Regions from separate parts of the Priestia veravalensis genome, predicted to be linked through region 1. Evidence: riboswitches for the same ligand, from Rfam matches in the RefSeq annotation. Region 1 holds a riboswitch; each other region holds the start of a gene.
What was found. A riboswitch is a leader RNA that binds a small molecule or an ion and turns the genes downstream of it on or off. The one in region 1 is predicted to bind cobalamin.

Region 1 (3,172 bases):
TTGGAGGGTTTGTTCTTGCCATGACGATGGTCGCGACGTACGGAAGTGCGAGCAGCTTTATTGGTGGTCCTGGTACAGCATATCAAACCGGACTTGCTTGGGTACTATTGTCCGTGATTCAAGTTGTAACAGGTTACTTTGTTCTCACAACTCTTGGCAAAAAATTCGCCATTGTTTCGCGAAAGATGAATGCCGTTACGCTTGTTGATTTTTTGAAAAAGCGATATGAAAGCAATATTGTTGTGATTGTTTCTGCTGTAAGCATTGTCCTTTTTCTATTTGCTTCTTTAGCTGCTCAGTGGGTTGGAGGAGCTAGATTAATTGAAGGTTTTGTAGGCATTTCATACAAAAGTGCGCTTGTCATCTTTGCAGTCACCGTACTTGTTTATGTATCAATTGGTGGGTTTCGTGCTGTCGTACTAACCGATGCCCTGCAGGGAATTGTAATGCTTGTAGGGACGATTATTTTACTAATCGCTACTATTTATGCTGGCGGCGGTGTCGAAGCAATCATGAAAGACTTAGTGAATGAAAATCCAAATCTTGTGAGCCCGTACGGAGCAGATCGTTCATTAACACCGCTTTATGTGTCATCGTTTTGGATTTTAGTTGGAGTAGGAGTTGTGGGACTGCCACAGGTGGCCGTTCGAGCGATGTCTTATAAAAACTCGAAAGCGATGCATCAAGCCATGCTTATCGGTACGGTAGTAGTTGGTGTGATTATGTTAGGGATGCATCTTATTGGTGTGTTTGCTCGTGCTGTAATTCCAGGAATTGAAGTGGGAGACACTGTGATGCCGACGTTAACTCTTGAAGTATTACCACCTTGGTTAGCAGGAGTTGTACTTGCTGCGCCGATGGCAGCCATTATGTCGACGGTAGACTCTATTTTATTAATCATTAGCTCTGCTATTGTAAAAGATTTGTATTTAAACTACGTTAATCCGAAAGCAAAAGAGCAGCAGGTGAAAAGATGGAGCTTCTTAACAACAATGATTATTGGAATTTTAGTATTTTTGTTTGCTATTAACCCACCTGATTTACTCATTTGGTTTAACTTATTTTCATTTGGTGGACTTGAAGCAGTATTTATTTGGCCAATTGTGTTAGGATTATATTGGACAAAAGGAAATAAATATGGAGCAATTTCGGGAATGGTGACGGGGCTTTTAGTGTATATTTTAATTCACACATACGCTCCTAACCCATTTGGCATGCATACGGTTGTGCTTCCCGTTGTTCTGTCTTTATTGGTTTTTGTAACTGCAAGTATAATGACACAATCAAAAACAAAGAACCTACAAGAACAGCTTCGTAAAAAATATTTATAAACGATTATGTTTTAAAAGTGCCTTATGCGTTTAAGGATAATAGGGAAATCGGTGGAAATCCGATGCAGCCCCCGCTACTGTAAGTGTGGATGAACCTGCAACAAACTGCTAGCAATGAGCTAGGAAGGTGCAGAAGTAAAGTGAAGCACAAGCCAGGAGACCTGCTTTTAAACATTAACTCTTATTTTTCGGCGGGGAAAATAGGTGACGTGCACATCAAAAGAATGAAGATGTTGTCATGAAGCCTTGGTTTTTAGCCAAGGCTTTTTGCTATGAAAGGCGTGATACAGATGAAAAAAGCAATTCCTCTTATGATTCAAGGAACGCACTCGGACGCTGGAAAAAGTTTACTTACAACTGCTTTTTGCCGAATTTTTGCAGAAGATGGTTTCAAAACAGCGCCGTTTAAATCACAAAATATGGCACTTAACTCTTATATTACAAAGGATGGAAAAGAGATTGGACGTGCTCAAGGAATTCAAGCTGAAGCTGCTGGAGTGGAAGCAACGACCAATATGAATCCGGTTTTAATCAAACCGACAAGAGAGTATGAGGCGCAGGTCGTCGTTCATGGTGTTCCTTTGCAAAATATGTATGCGTACGAGTATAGGAAAGATTTCTTTGAAACCGGACGTGAGATTATCACCAAAGCGTATGAAGAGCTTGCTTCTGAGTACGAGCATATTGTCATTGAAGGAGCAGGGAGACCTGCTGAAATTAACTTAAACGACCGTGAACTTGTGAATATGCGAGTGGCTGATATTGCACAGTCTCCCGTTATTTTAGTAGGAGATATCGATAAGGGAGGCGTTTTTGCTAGCTTAGTAGGAACAATTCAGCTGCTTCCAAAAGAGCATAAGTCAAAAGTGGTAGGTGTGATTATTAATAAATTTCGAGGTGACTTGTCGCTGTTGCAACCAGGGCTTGATTGGTTTGAAGAGTATACGGGACTTCCTGTTCTAGGCGTCGTTCCTTATCTGGATGATGTGGAGATTGATGCAGAAGATTCACTTGCTTTAACTACGTACCCTACTCTTCCAAATCCAGCTAAAGAACTTGATGTTGCCGTTATTTCTTATCCTCGCATGTCGAACTTTACAGATCTAGATCCTATTCGTTTTGAAGATGATTGCCACGTAAGGCTTGTGACAAAACCTTCTCAGCTTGGAACGCCTGATTTAATCATTTTACCTGGGAGCAAGAATACGTTAGAAGACGCAAAGTACTTGTATGAAACGGGCTTAGCAGAAGCTATTTTGACAAAGAAGAATAAGGTGGATATTGCTGGAATCTGCGGTGGGTATCAAATTTTAGGTGAAGTGATAAGTGACCCAAATGAAGTGGAATCAACCCAAAAATCTGTTAAAGGGCTAGGTCTTTTACCTATTGAAACTGTAATGAAAACAAATAAGCGAACAGAACGGGTAACGGGAAGGGCTATTTTACACGATGAGTCCTATCAAATTGAAGGTTACGAAATTCATATGGGCGAAACAACGTCTACCAAGCCAACTGTACATTTTGCTGAGCTAAATGGTATAAAAGAAGGAGCAGTTTTTGGTCGCGTCATTGGTACATACATACATGATGTTTTTCATAATGATGGCTTTCGACGTGCATATTTAAACGATATTCGACAGCAAAAAGGATTAGTGCCGATTAAGAAAACGTTTAATAGTAGGGCGCGAAAGGAAGAGTCTTTTCAAAAGCTGGCTGCACATGTACGAAAAGCAATTGATATGAAACAAATTTATGAAATCATGAGTGAATATAAAAAGTAATTCACTATCAAACGGTTGGGGCGTGCTATCTGTAAAAGATTCTTTACAAAAAGGTTAAAA
Region 2 (3,172 bases), on a different contig from region 1:
GGCTCTTTCCCTTCTGCTACGCGTACGCGGCTAATGTAGTCAGCTGTCGCTAAAATACCTCCAAGATTATCAGAAGGATGTCCCCATTCTGCCGCTAGCCACGTATCGTTGTAATCCAGCCAGCGGATGATGCAACCAATGTTGAACGCAGCTCGAATTGGATCTAACTCAAATGACGTTCCCGGCACCCGACTGCCATTTGGTACAACTGTTCCTGGAACAATGGGGCCGAGGAGCTTTGTGCACTCTGGATAACTAAGCGCCAGCATCCCGCATCCAATCGTATCAAGCAGGACATAACGAGCGGTTTGGAACGCTTCTAAACTCTTAATCTCTTTATGAAGAACGTAATCTGCGATTTCCTCTAATAAAACATCCGTTTTGACTTGCTCATTCGTTTTCAACATGTGCATCTTTCCTTTCTCCTCAAATTTATTTATGATAGAAATGGGTATTCGCCAAAATATCCATTCGGTGAGTGGCCGTGAACAACCCCAAATTGTTAAAAGCGGCGCTCGCCTACATAATGTACGCGCGGTCTAAAAAGTCGATTATGTTCATGTTGCTCAATAACATGCGCACATAACCCTACCGTTCTAGCACTGAAAAAGATCGGTGTATAAAGTGAAATAGGAATACCAAGCATCCAATAGACAGGTGCTGCGTAGTAATCCAAGTTCGGATAAAGACCTTTTTCACGCTTCATAAGCTCTTCGCCCGCTTCGCACATGCGATAAAGACGATTATCTCCTTGCAGGTCGCATAGCTGTTTGAGCGACTCTTTCATCATTAAAGCCCGCGGATCAATTTTGTTCATATACACGCGATGGCCAAATCCCATGATACGCTCTTTTTTATAAAGCTTAGCGATCAGCAGCTCTTCAAATTTATCTACAGTACCAGCTTCTAAAAGCAGTTCCATTACCGCTTCGTTAGCTCCTCCATGCAGGTTTCCTTTTAAAGAAGCAACCGCTCCTGTCAATGCACCGTATAAATCAGACTGAGTAGAAGAAATGACTCTCGCTGTAAACGTTGAGTTTGGCATCTCATGCTCACTATATAAAACAAGTGAACGATCAAAGATTTGCTCTTCCAGAGATGATGGCTTCTTCCCCGTAATCATGTAAAAGAAATTTGCGCTATACGATAACTCTTTAAGCGGACGAATCGGCTCTTTCTTTTCGATTAAACGATAGCTGTTCGCCACAATCGCAGGCACTTTGCCTAACAGCTTGTAAGCACGGCTTTTATTTGCCGATAGAGAACGATTATCAAGCCTTTTATCAAAGCCTGAAAGAAATGAAATTCCTGTTCGCAAGCCATCCATTGGATGCGTGCCATTAGGGAGTAAGCAAAAGACATCCAACAGTTCATCTGGAATCTCGTACTCCCCTTTTAACATTTCTTCAACTAGTTCCTTCTCGTTAATATTCGGCAGCCTTTCTTCTAGTAAAAGGTAGATCATATCGAGGTAGCTCTTTGATTTTGATAGCTCAATCAGGTCATACCCTTGAATAATAATTTTCCCCTGTTGGGTATCAAGAAATGAAATCTTTGTTTCAGCAGCCACAACGCCTTCAAGCCCCGGAAAAAACCTCGCTTCAGTCTCCATCTCTCTTTTCCTCCATTCCAAATATCTCTTCACCTACTGTTTTGTAAGCCTTTTCAATATTGTGTAAAAAAAGAGCCTTCTTTTCAGCATCCCCCCTCTTGTCTACCACAAAATCTCTTAACTCCTGATAATAGTCTGAAAGTGTACAAGGGTTCTCTGCCACTACGTTATTCATAATGCTCGCTTTGAAGTAATTCACAAAATACTCAACTGATCCGTCCACAGCTGCTCACCTCCATCACGCGTACCCGCTAAAAAAGCAATAAAAAAACAACTTCCCAAAGAAGTTGTTAAGCCGCGAGACAATACTCAAATAAACATGTTTTTAAATCATTTTTAAAACATGTTTGTCACTTCGCACTTAACACCCCCTATCCGCGTAGGTATTGATGCATGCTAAAACAGGCAGGTCTCCTGGCTTATGATCATCGCTCTTCGAACCTTCCCATCTTCATTTCCATGAAAACAGTGGCTTTTTCGAATCGCTCCCAAATACAGTTGCGGGACAGCGTCGGATTCCAACCGAACTTCCCTTTTAAGCAGATGAAAGACACCTTTCACCTACACCTGTTTCTACATCGATATTATTTTCACTTTAAACATATCAAATTTTATAAATTTTTACAATTTTTATTTTCATTTCACTTAGCTAACACTGTACAACACTTCATTTTTCAAAGCACTTATCTTATAAATCCATTTATAACCTCTCTAGCAAAATCATAAATAAAATATAGAAAAACTGTTTTTTGTTAATTATTGGATAACAATTCCTGTATAATAAAGGAAAAACTTAAAAGTAAATTTGCTTTATGCCAAAGATGAAAGGAGCGATTTCATGAAAAAACGATGGATCTCCTGGTGGATTACGAACTGTTTTTGGGCCATGCTATTTGTTTTAGGCACTATTATGGTATGGACGCGAAAAGTGGACGGAGCGGGTGCCATTCAAACCCCTGAGGTCAAGCTTATATCCTTTGTTGTGTTAGTGCTTGCCTTTGTCATTCCGCTTGTGATTCAAAGTGTATGGCTTGTTGTTAATGTAAGAACGAGTAAATGAAACCCACCTCTCAATTCCGATCTTATAATCTCCCACTCTCCTATGTTATGATGAAACAAAACAGCTGTAAGGAGAATGAACCGTGAAGAAAAAAATAAAGGTCGTTGCCGCCGTTATTGAAAATGATCAAAACGAAGTCCTCTGTGCTCTCCGTTCAAACGACATGTCTCTACCGAACATGTGGGAATTTCCTGGTGGGAAAGTAGAAGAAGGCGAAGATATTTACTCTGCGATTGTGAGAGAAATCGAAGAAGAGCTTCACTGTAAAATCAAAGCAACGGAGCTACATAACGAACACACCCATGAATACGATACGTTTATTATTGAGCTCATTGCGATTAAAGCTGAAATTGTTGAAGGTACACCGCAGCCCACTGAGCATGCCAAGCTTGTTTGGTTAAACAAAGAAAATCTAGATTCACTTGTCTGGGCACCGGCGGACGTTCCGGCGGTTGAACTATTAGTAGAAAAGAAATAGCCTTCTCGCGATGAGAAGGCTA
Region 3 (3,172 bases), on a different contig from region 1:
GTTTGAAGAACTTTCTGCAGCAAACAATGTAATGGGAATTCCGTCTCTTCTTGTTTATAAAAATGGTGAGAAAATTGCACATCTTCATAGTGCAAATGCAAAAACACCTGAAGCAGTGCGTGAGTTTTTAAGTTCAATCTAAGTTGATTAGCTACTTGTTTACATAAGCAAGTAGCTTTTTTGTATAGAGTTTTGCTAAACGTCCCGCTCTTATTTTTTAAGAGTCTTTCTTGTCTTTAAACACTTTATTAGATAAAAACAAGCTTGTAGAACACGAACGTACGTTTTATAATTTAAATGTGGGAATACATGGTAATATGGAGGGGTTTTGAATGTACATAACAGGAGAAGATTTTATTAAAGAGTGGAACCGCGAAGCCATGCTAACTCAAAAAGTTTATACAGAAGGTCGTACTCTAGGAAGAATTGTGTGGCACTTTACAACAAATATTCCAGACTATTTGGCTCATTTTGGGTTGGAGATAGATTAGCTAGCAAATGCTGAACATGTACCCTCTTCCGCTAAAGAGATTGCTGGAGTTTTCAATAGAATTAGCTTACAAGCAGCGAAAGCTATTAACCAGCAGTGGATAGATGAAGCGTTAAAAGAAGTTCAAACAGCCTTTGGTCGACAAGAGACGAATGCTCAAATTTTAATGGGATTAATCAAACATATTATTCATCACCGTGGACAAGTTACGGTACTTATGCGTCAAGCTGGAATTGAACCTTTTGGTGTATACGGTCCCACCAAAGAAGGATGGGTTGGTGTAGGCGTGGAAAACCCTCCTGTTTAAAAGTAATTAGGCTATAAAAAAAGAGTCTTTTCACAGACTCCAAAGACTTACCCCTAAATTTTCAGCCTATCATAATGATACAATAGCAAAAATGTTTATATCTTACTATTACTTTGCTAGAACTTCTGACCTAAAATGTATGAAAGTTATGTCGATTTTCTATTTCCATTTTGAATGGAGTGCGTTATACTAAGACAGGTGAATAATCGTGAAGCAATAAGGTCTCAATTTTAACATTGAGTGAAAAGGGAAGTTTGGTGCAAGTCCAACGCGGTCCCGCCACTGTAAACGTTAGATGTCTAAAGATGCCACTGTTTGAAAAGTGGGAAGGCTTAGTACATCATATACGTAAGTCAGGAGACCTGCCTTATTGTCAACTGTGAAACCTTCGAGGAGAGGGGAAGCAGGGTATTTGACGTACATAAACAATGCGAAAGTCATTCGCATCATTTAACGTTACCTGCTTTACTTTCGATTGAAAGTAAAGTTTTTTTATGTGTGCTGAGCGACTTCATAACCGATACATAATTAGGAGGGGTTACCAAAATGAAAAAGTGGTTATTATCTGTTATTGTTGCGATGTTCCTTGTTGTTCTTGCAGCGTGTGGGGCAACTGATGAAGGAAGCAAACAAACAGAGCAAACAAAGCAATCAAAAGAGCAAGCTGTTACGGTTAAAGATGCAAGAGGAGAAGAAGTAACGGTTGAACAAGCACCCAAGAAAATTGTTTCTCTTATGCCAAGTAACACGGAAATCCTCTATGAGTTAGGTCTTGAAAAAGAATTAATCGGAGTAACAAGCAACGATGATTATCCTGCAAGCGTGAAAGAAAAAGAGCAGGTAGGAGATATGAATATCAACGCAGAAAAAGTTATTGCATTAAATCCAGACCTTGTGTTAGCTCATGGTTCAAGCATAGGAATGTCGGATGAAGTTTTTAAGCAAATTGAAAGTGCTGGTATTCCATTATTTGTTGTAAATGATGCAACTGATTTCAATACTGTGTATGAAACGATTGGGAACATCGGAAAACTAACGAACAAAACAGATGAAGCAAATAAAACAGTAAAAGAAATGAAAGCTGCTGTTTCAGAAATTGAAGAAAAAGCGAAAGAAATTAAAGACGAAGATCGTAAGAAAGTATGGGTAGAGGTTTCACCTGCGCCTGAGATTTATACAACTGGTAAAGGTACGTTTATGGATGAAATGATTAAAATAATCGGAGCAGAAAACGTAGCTGGAAATGAAGAGGGATGGGTAAAACTTTCGGAAGAGAAAGTGGTTGAGCTAAATCCAGATACAATCGTTACAACATATGATGGTGACGCCAACGAAATCAAAAATCGTCCAGCATGGAGCGATATTACAGCTGTAAAAGAAAATCAAATCGTAAACGTTGATTCTAATAAAACAAATCGACCTGGACCACGAATTGTAGAAGGGTTAGAAGAGTTCGCGAAAGCCGTATATCCTGAGGTGTATAATTAATCGAGAAAAGGACCATATTCCAATTCAAAAAGGAATTGGTCCTTTTTTATCGTTACGTCTTGAGCAGGATGATGAATTATTAACGATGAAAACAAGTATACCGTTTAAAGCGTACAGTTCAGGCGTACTAGGAGATGGTATGCTTGAGACTAACGTTTTTTATAATCGTTTTGTACACAAATACTACCGTGCTGATTCACCTGCTGAAGAATATAGAGCATTTTTAAAAGAAAAAGGCTTCGTTTATGATAAAGTAGTAGGGTTGATGACGGCTGTTTATTTACGGAACAAATCGGTTTATACATATTGTAAAGATGGTCTTACAGTCTCATCTATTATTACTGCCGGAGTTGGTAATGCCGTTGATTTGACGTCTGATGATATTACTCCATTTTCTTCAGGGCCTGGAACGATTAATATGTTCATATTTATTGACGGGAAATTAACGGATGCTGCGTTTTTACAGCTGTTTATCGCAGCAACGGAAGTGAAAACGCGAATGCTTTACGAGCTGGGAGTGCAAGATTCGAACACAGAGACGCTTGCGACAGGAACATCTACTGATAGCATTTGTATTGCCGCAAGCCAAACCGGTAGCATGTATGAGTACGGTGGGTCCATGACGGCTCTGGGACAAGCGGTAGGAAAGCTCGTTAAGCTAAGTTTACTTGAAACCATTCAAAAAAGGTGATGTGTATGGACTTTCAACAATTAATTGTAGCGCATTTGCTAGCTATCTCAATGGCGCTTGTATTAGATGCCATTATCGGAGATCCTGTAAATTGGCCACATCCCGTCAGGTGGTTTGGACGCTGGATTTCTTTCATTGATAAGCGTTTAAACCAAGGTAAGTTTCAACGAATGAACGGTCTGTTCCTTGTATTAAG
Region 4 (3,172 bases), on a different contig from region 1:
GACTTATAATACCAATTCGTTTCCGGTGACAAATCTGGAGCAGTAACTGGAATTTTATAGTTTTTCTTCTCTTCTGAATAGAACTTACGGAAAATCGGATCAATACTAGCCGTAGACCCAGCAATGATGGAAGTAGATGAATTCGGCGCAACGGCCATTAAATATCCGTTTCGAATTCCCTTTTCTTTCACAAGCGCCTGTAGCTCATTCCACTGATTACTTTCGTAACCGCGTGCTGCAAAATAAGCTCCTGTTTCCCAATCGGACCCTTCAAATAGAGGGTATGCTCCTTTTTCTTCTGCAAGCTCCATGCTTGATTGAATCGTTAGGTAAGCAATTTTTTCATATAACTCATCGCAATACTGAACAGCTTCTTCTGTTTCCCAAGCGATCTTTTGTAGAGCTAATAAATGGTTCCAACCAAACGTACCTAAACCGATAGCACGATAGCGTTGGTTTGTTAGTTTTGCCTGTAGAACTGGAAGGTTATTCAGTTCAATTACGTTATCTAGCATACGAACTTGAATGGGCACAAGGCGTTCAAGTACATCTTCCGTTACTGCACGTGCTAAGTTGATAGACGATAGATTGCAAACGACAAAGTCACCTGGTTGCTTTGTAATGACGATTTTTCCATCTTCTGTGATTTCTTCAACCACAGTTGTCATGCTTTGATTTTGCGTAATTTCTGTACATAAGTTACTGCAATAAATCATGCCCTCATGACGGTTTTGGTTAGCACGGTTCACTGTATCACGGTAGAACATATATGGTGTTCCTGTTTCTAATTGTGAAATCATAATTCGTTTAAAAATTTCAATCGCAGGCACTTTTTCTCTTGATAGGGATTCATTTTCAATACATTCACGATAACGATTTCTAAAGGAGCCGCTGCCTTCCTCTTCATCATAGAAATCTTCTAGCGAGTAACCCATTACCGTACGAACTTCATGAGGATCAAACAAGTACCAGTCTTCACGTTTTTCAACAGCTTCCATGAATAAATCCGGCAAGCAAACGCCAGTAAATAAGTCATGCGTACGCTGACGCTCGTCTCCATTGTTTAAACGTGCATCTAAGAAAGAAAAAATATCCTTATGCCATACGTCTAGATATACAGCAATTGCCCCTTGACGTTGACCCAGTTGATCAACACTAACTGCTGTGTTATTAAGCTGTTTCATCCAAGGAATTGTTCCTGATGATACGCCCTTAAACCCTTTTATATCGCTACCTCGGCTACGGATATGACCTAGATATACGCCAATTCCACCACCGTTTTTACTTAGCGTAGCTAAGTCCGTATTGCTATCATAGATACCTCGTAAACTATCATCAACCGTATCAATAAAGCAGCTTGATAGCTGTCCATAGCTTTTTCCTGCGTTCGCTAATGTCGGCGTTGCCACTGTCATGTAAAGGTTTGAAAGTGCCCAATATGACTCTTTTACCAGCGCTAAACGCTCTTCTTTCTTTTCATTTGCCATGAGTGTCATAGCAATAATTAAAAAGCGTTCCTGCGGTAGCTCGTATACACGCTTATCATGTGATGTTGCTAAATAGCGATCAGCTAATGTTAACAGGCCAATATACGTAAATAGGCTATCTTTTGTATAATCAATGGCTAAGCCTAGCTCATTAATCTCTTCCACAGAGTATGTATCCAAAAGCTGTGTACTATAAATCCCCATATCTGTAAGCTCTGTAATAAGCTTATAAAATGAGCCGTACCTTTCAGCTTGATTGTATTTTCTATTGGCGGCAGCTTTGCGATATAGCTCTTGTAAATAGATATGAGCTGCTACATATGTCCAATCTGGCTCATCCATTGAAATTCGCTCAAGTGCTGCTAAAATAAAAACATTTGCTATTTTTTCGTCCGTCATATTCTCTTTCGCAGCAACTGTTTCTACTACCTTTTCCTCATACCATGAAAAATCAAGTTGTGGAAATTTTTCACCAAGTAGTTTCATATCATAATTTACTTTTTCAAGTTTATTTAAATCTGTTGTATTAATCATAAAAATAAGTTCCTCCTTTTTCTCCAGCATAAAAAAATCGCTCACCTGACGCAGTGAGCGAATAGAACGAAGATAAAAGAAGACAAAAATGTCTTTTCTCAATCCTCGCTCTATCCTCTCACCTCCCGAAGAAGATAAAACGTCATAAAAAAGGCAGGTCTCCTGACTTATGCTTCGCTTTACTCTAAGGCCTTCCCATGATCGTTACTCACAGTGGCTATTCCTTATTTCATCAGCATTCACAGTTGCGGGGACAGTTTTGGATTTACACCAAATTCCCTTTTAAGTCTTTTTTCAGACACCTTTTCTACTGGAAAACACAAAATATAGTATATGAAGTTTTAATAAAAAACAAGATGTTGTGTTATAAACACATTATAAGGGACAACTTACAGAACTACAATATCTTTTTCAAAATAAATTCCCGCACATTTACCCCACCTTACTTAATATACTGATTTACGCCTTTGTTAAGTAAGGTTTCCTAAACATATGTAAAAAAAGAAATTTCTAAAAGTTTTGTTAGGTATTAGCAACTAGCTACTACAAACAGTCTTATTTTTCATCAAACTATTCCATCATAACATGTTTTCTCGGATTGGTTGTACTATTTGATTTATGAAATTTAATCAAACTTTTTTCACATGACTAGACAGCTGCTATATAAATAAAAAGAAAATTTTTTTAAAAACCGAACTCACAATAAAAAATCCACTTTTAAAGTGGATTTACATTATGCATATGTTTTTTGATATGTGGAAACTTTATTTAAAAATATCCTATCCACCCGATAGCCAATGCCTGGTTCTTTTGGCACATGAATTAACCCATCATCCACTTCTACTTCTGGAAGAATGACATCTTTGTTCCAATAGCGTGAAGAAGCTGAAATGTCTCCAGGTATCGTGAAATTCTCTAATGAAGCTAATGCAATATTATGAGCTCTTGATATACCCGATTCCAGCATTCCCCCTACCCATAGTCGAACATTACTTTTCTGGCACAAGTCATGAATTCGTTTTGCTTCTGTTAAGCCGCCTACCCGTCCAACTTTTACATTAATAACTTGACAGCTCCCTAACTCAATTGCTTTTCTAGCATCATCATAAGACACAATGCTTTCATCTAAGCAAACGGGCGTGCGTAGCTGC

Region 2: another riboswitch for cobalamin. It lies ahead of AS180_RS08660 (hypothetical protein); the one in region 1 lies ahead of AS180_RS02940 (cobyric acid synthase).
Region 3: another riboswitch for cobalamin. It lies ahead of AS180_RS17065 (ABC transporter substrate-binding protein); the one in region 1 lies ahead of AS180_RS02940 (cobyric acid synthase).
Region 4: another riboswitch for cobalamin. It lies ahead of AS180_RS14020 (ribonucleoside-diphosphate reductase subunit alpha); the one in region 1 lies ahead of AS180_RS02940 (cobyric acid synthase).

The regions. Positions count from the first base shown of each region.
Region 1 covers NZ_KQ758629.1:30,803-33,974, reverse strand. Annotated here, with positions in the region: gene panF (sodium/pantothenate symporter) at 1-1,331, shown strand, start outside; cobalamin riboswitch at 1,330-1,514, shown strand; gene AS180_RS02940 (cobyric acid synthase) at 1,622-3,112, shown strand.
Region 2 covers NZ_KQ758641.1:57,439-60,610, forward strand. Annotated here, with positions in the region: gene AS180_RS08650 (bifunctional 2-methylcitrate dehydratase/aconitate hydratase) at 1-407, opposite strand, end outside; gene mmgD (citrate synthase) at 503-1,612, opposite strand; gene AS180_RS08660 (hypothetical protein) at 1,602-1,835, opposite strand; cobalamin riboswitch at 2,000-2,198, opposite strand; gene AS180_RS08665 (DUF3923 family protein) at 2,451-2,672, shown strand; gene AS180_RS08670 ((deoxy)nucleoside triphosphate pyrophosphohydrolase) at 2,755-3,150, shown strand; gene AS180_RS08675 (DEAD/DEAH box helicase) at 3,170-3,172, opposite strand, start outside.
Region 3 covers NZ_KQ758684.1:14,339-17,510, reverse strand. Annotated here, with positions in the region: gene AS180_RS17075 (thioredoxin family protein) at 1-142, shown strand, start outside; partial or broken gene AS180_RS17070 (DinB family protein) at 333-797, shown strand; cobalamin riboswitch at 1,000-1,181, shown strand; gene AS180_RS17065 (ABC transporter substrate-binding protein) at 1,344-2,285, shown strand; gene AS180_RS17060 (adenosylcobinamide amidohydrolase) at 2,371-2,976, shown strand; gene cbiB (adenosylcobinamide-phosphate synthase CbiB) at 2,982-3,172, shown strand, end outside.
Region 4 covers NZ_KQ758663.1:16,530-19,701, forward strand. Annotated here, with positions in the region: gene AS180_RS14020 (ribonucleoside-diphosphate reductase subunit alpha) at 1-1,973, opposite strand, end outside; cobalamin riboswitch at 2,157-2,342, opposite strand; gene menC (o-succinylbenzoate synthase) at 2,755-3,172, opposite strand, start outside.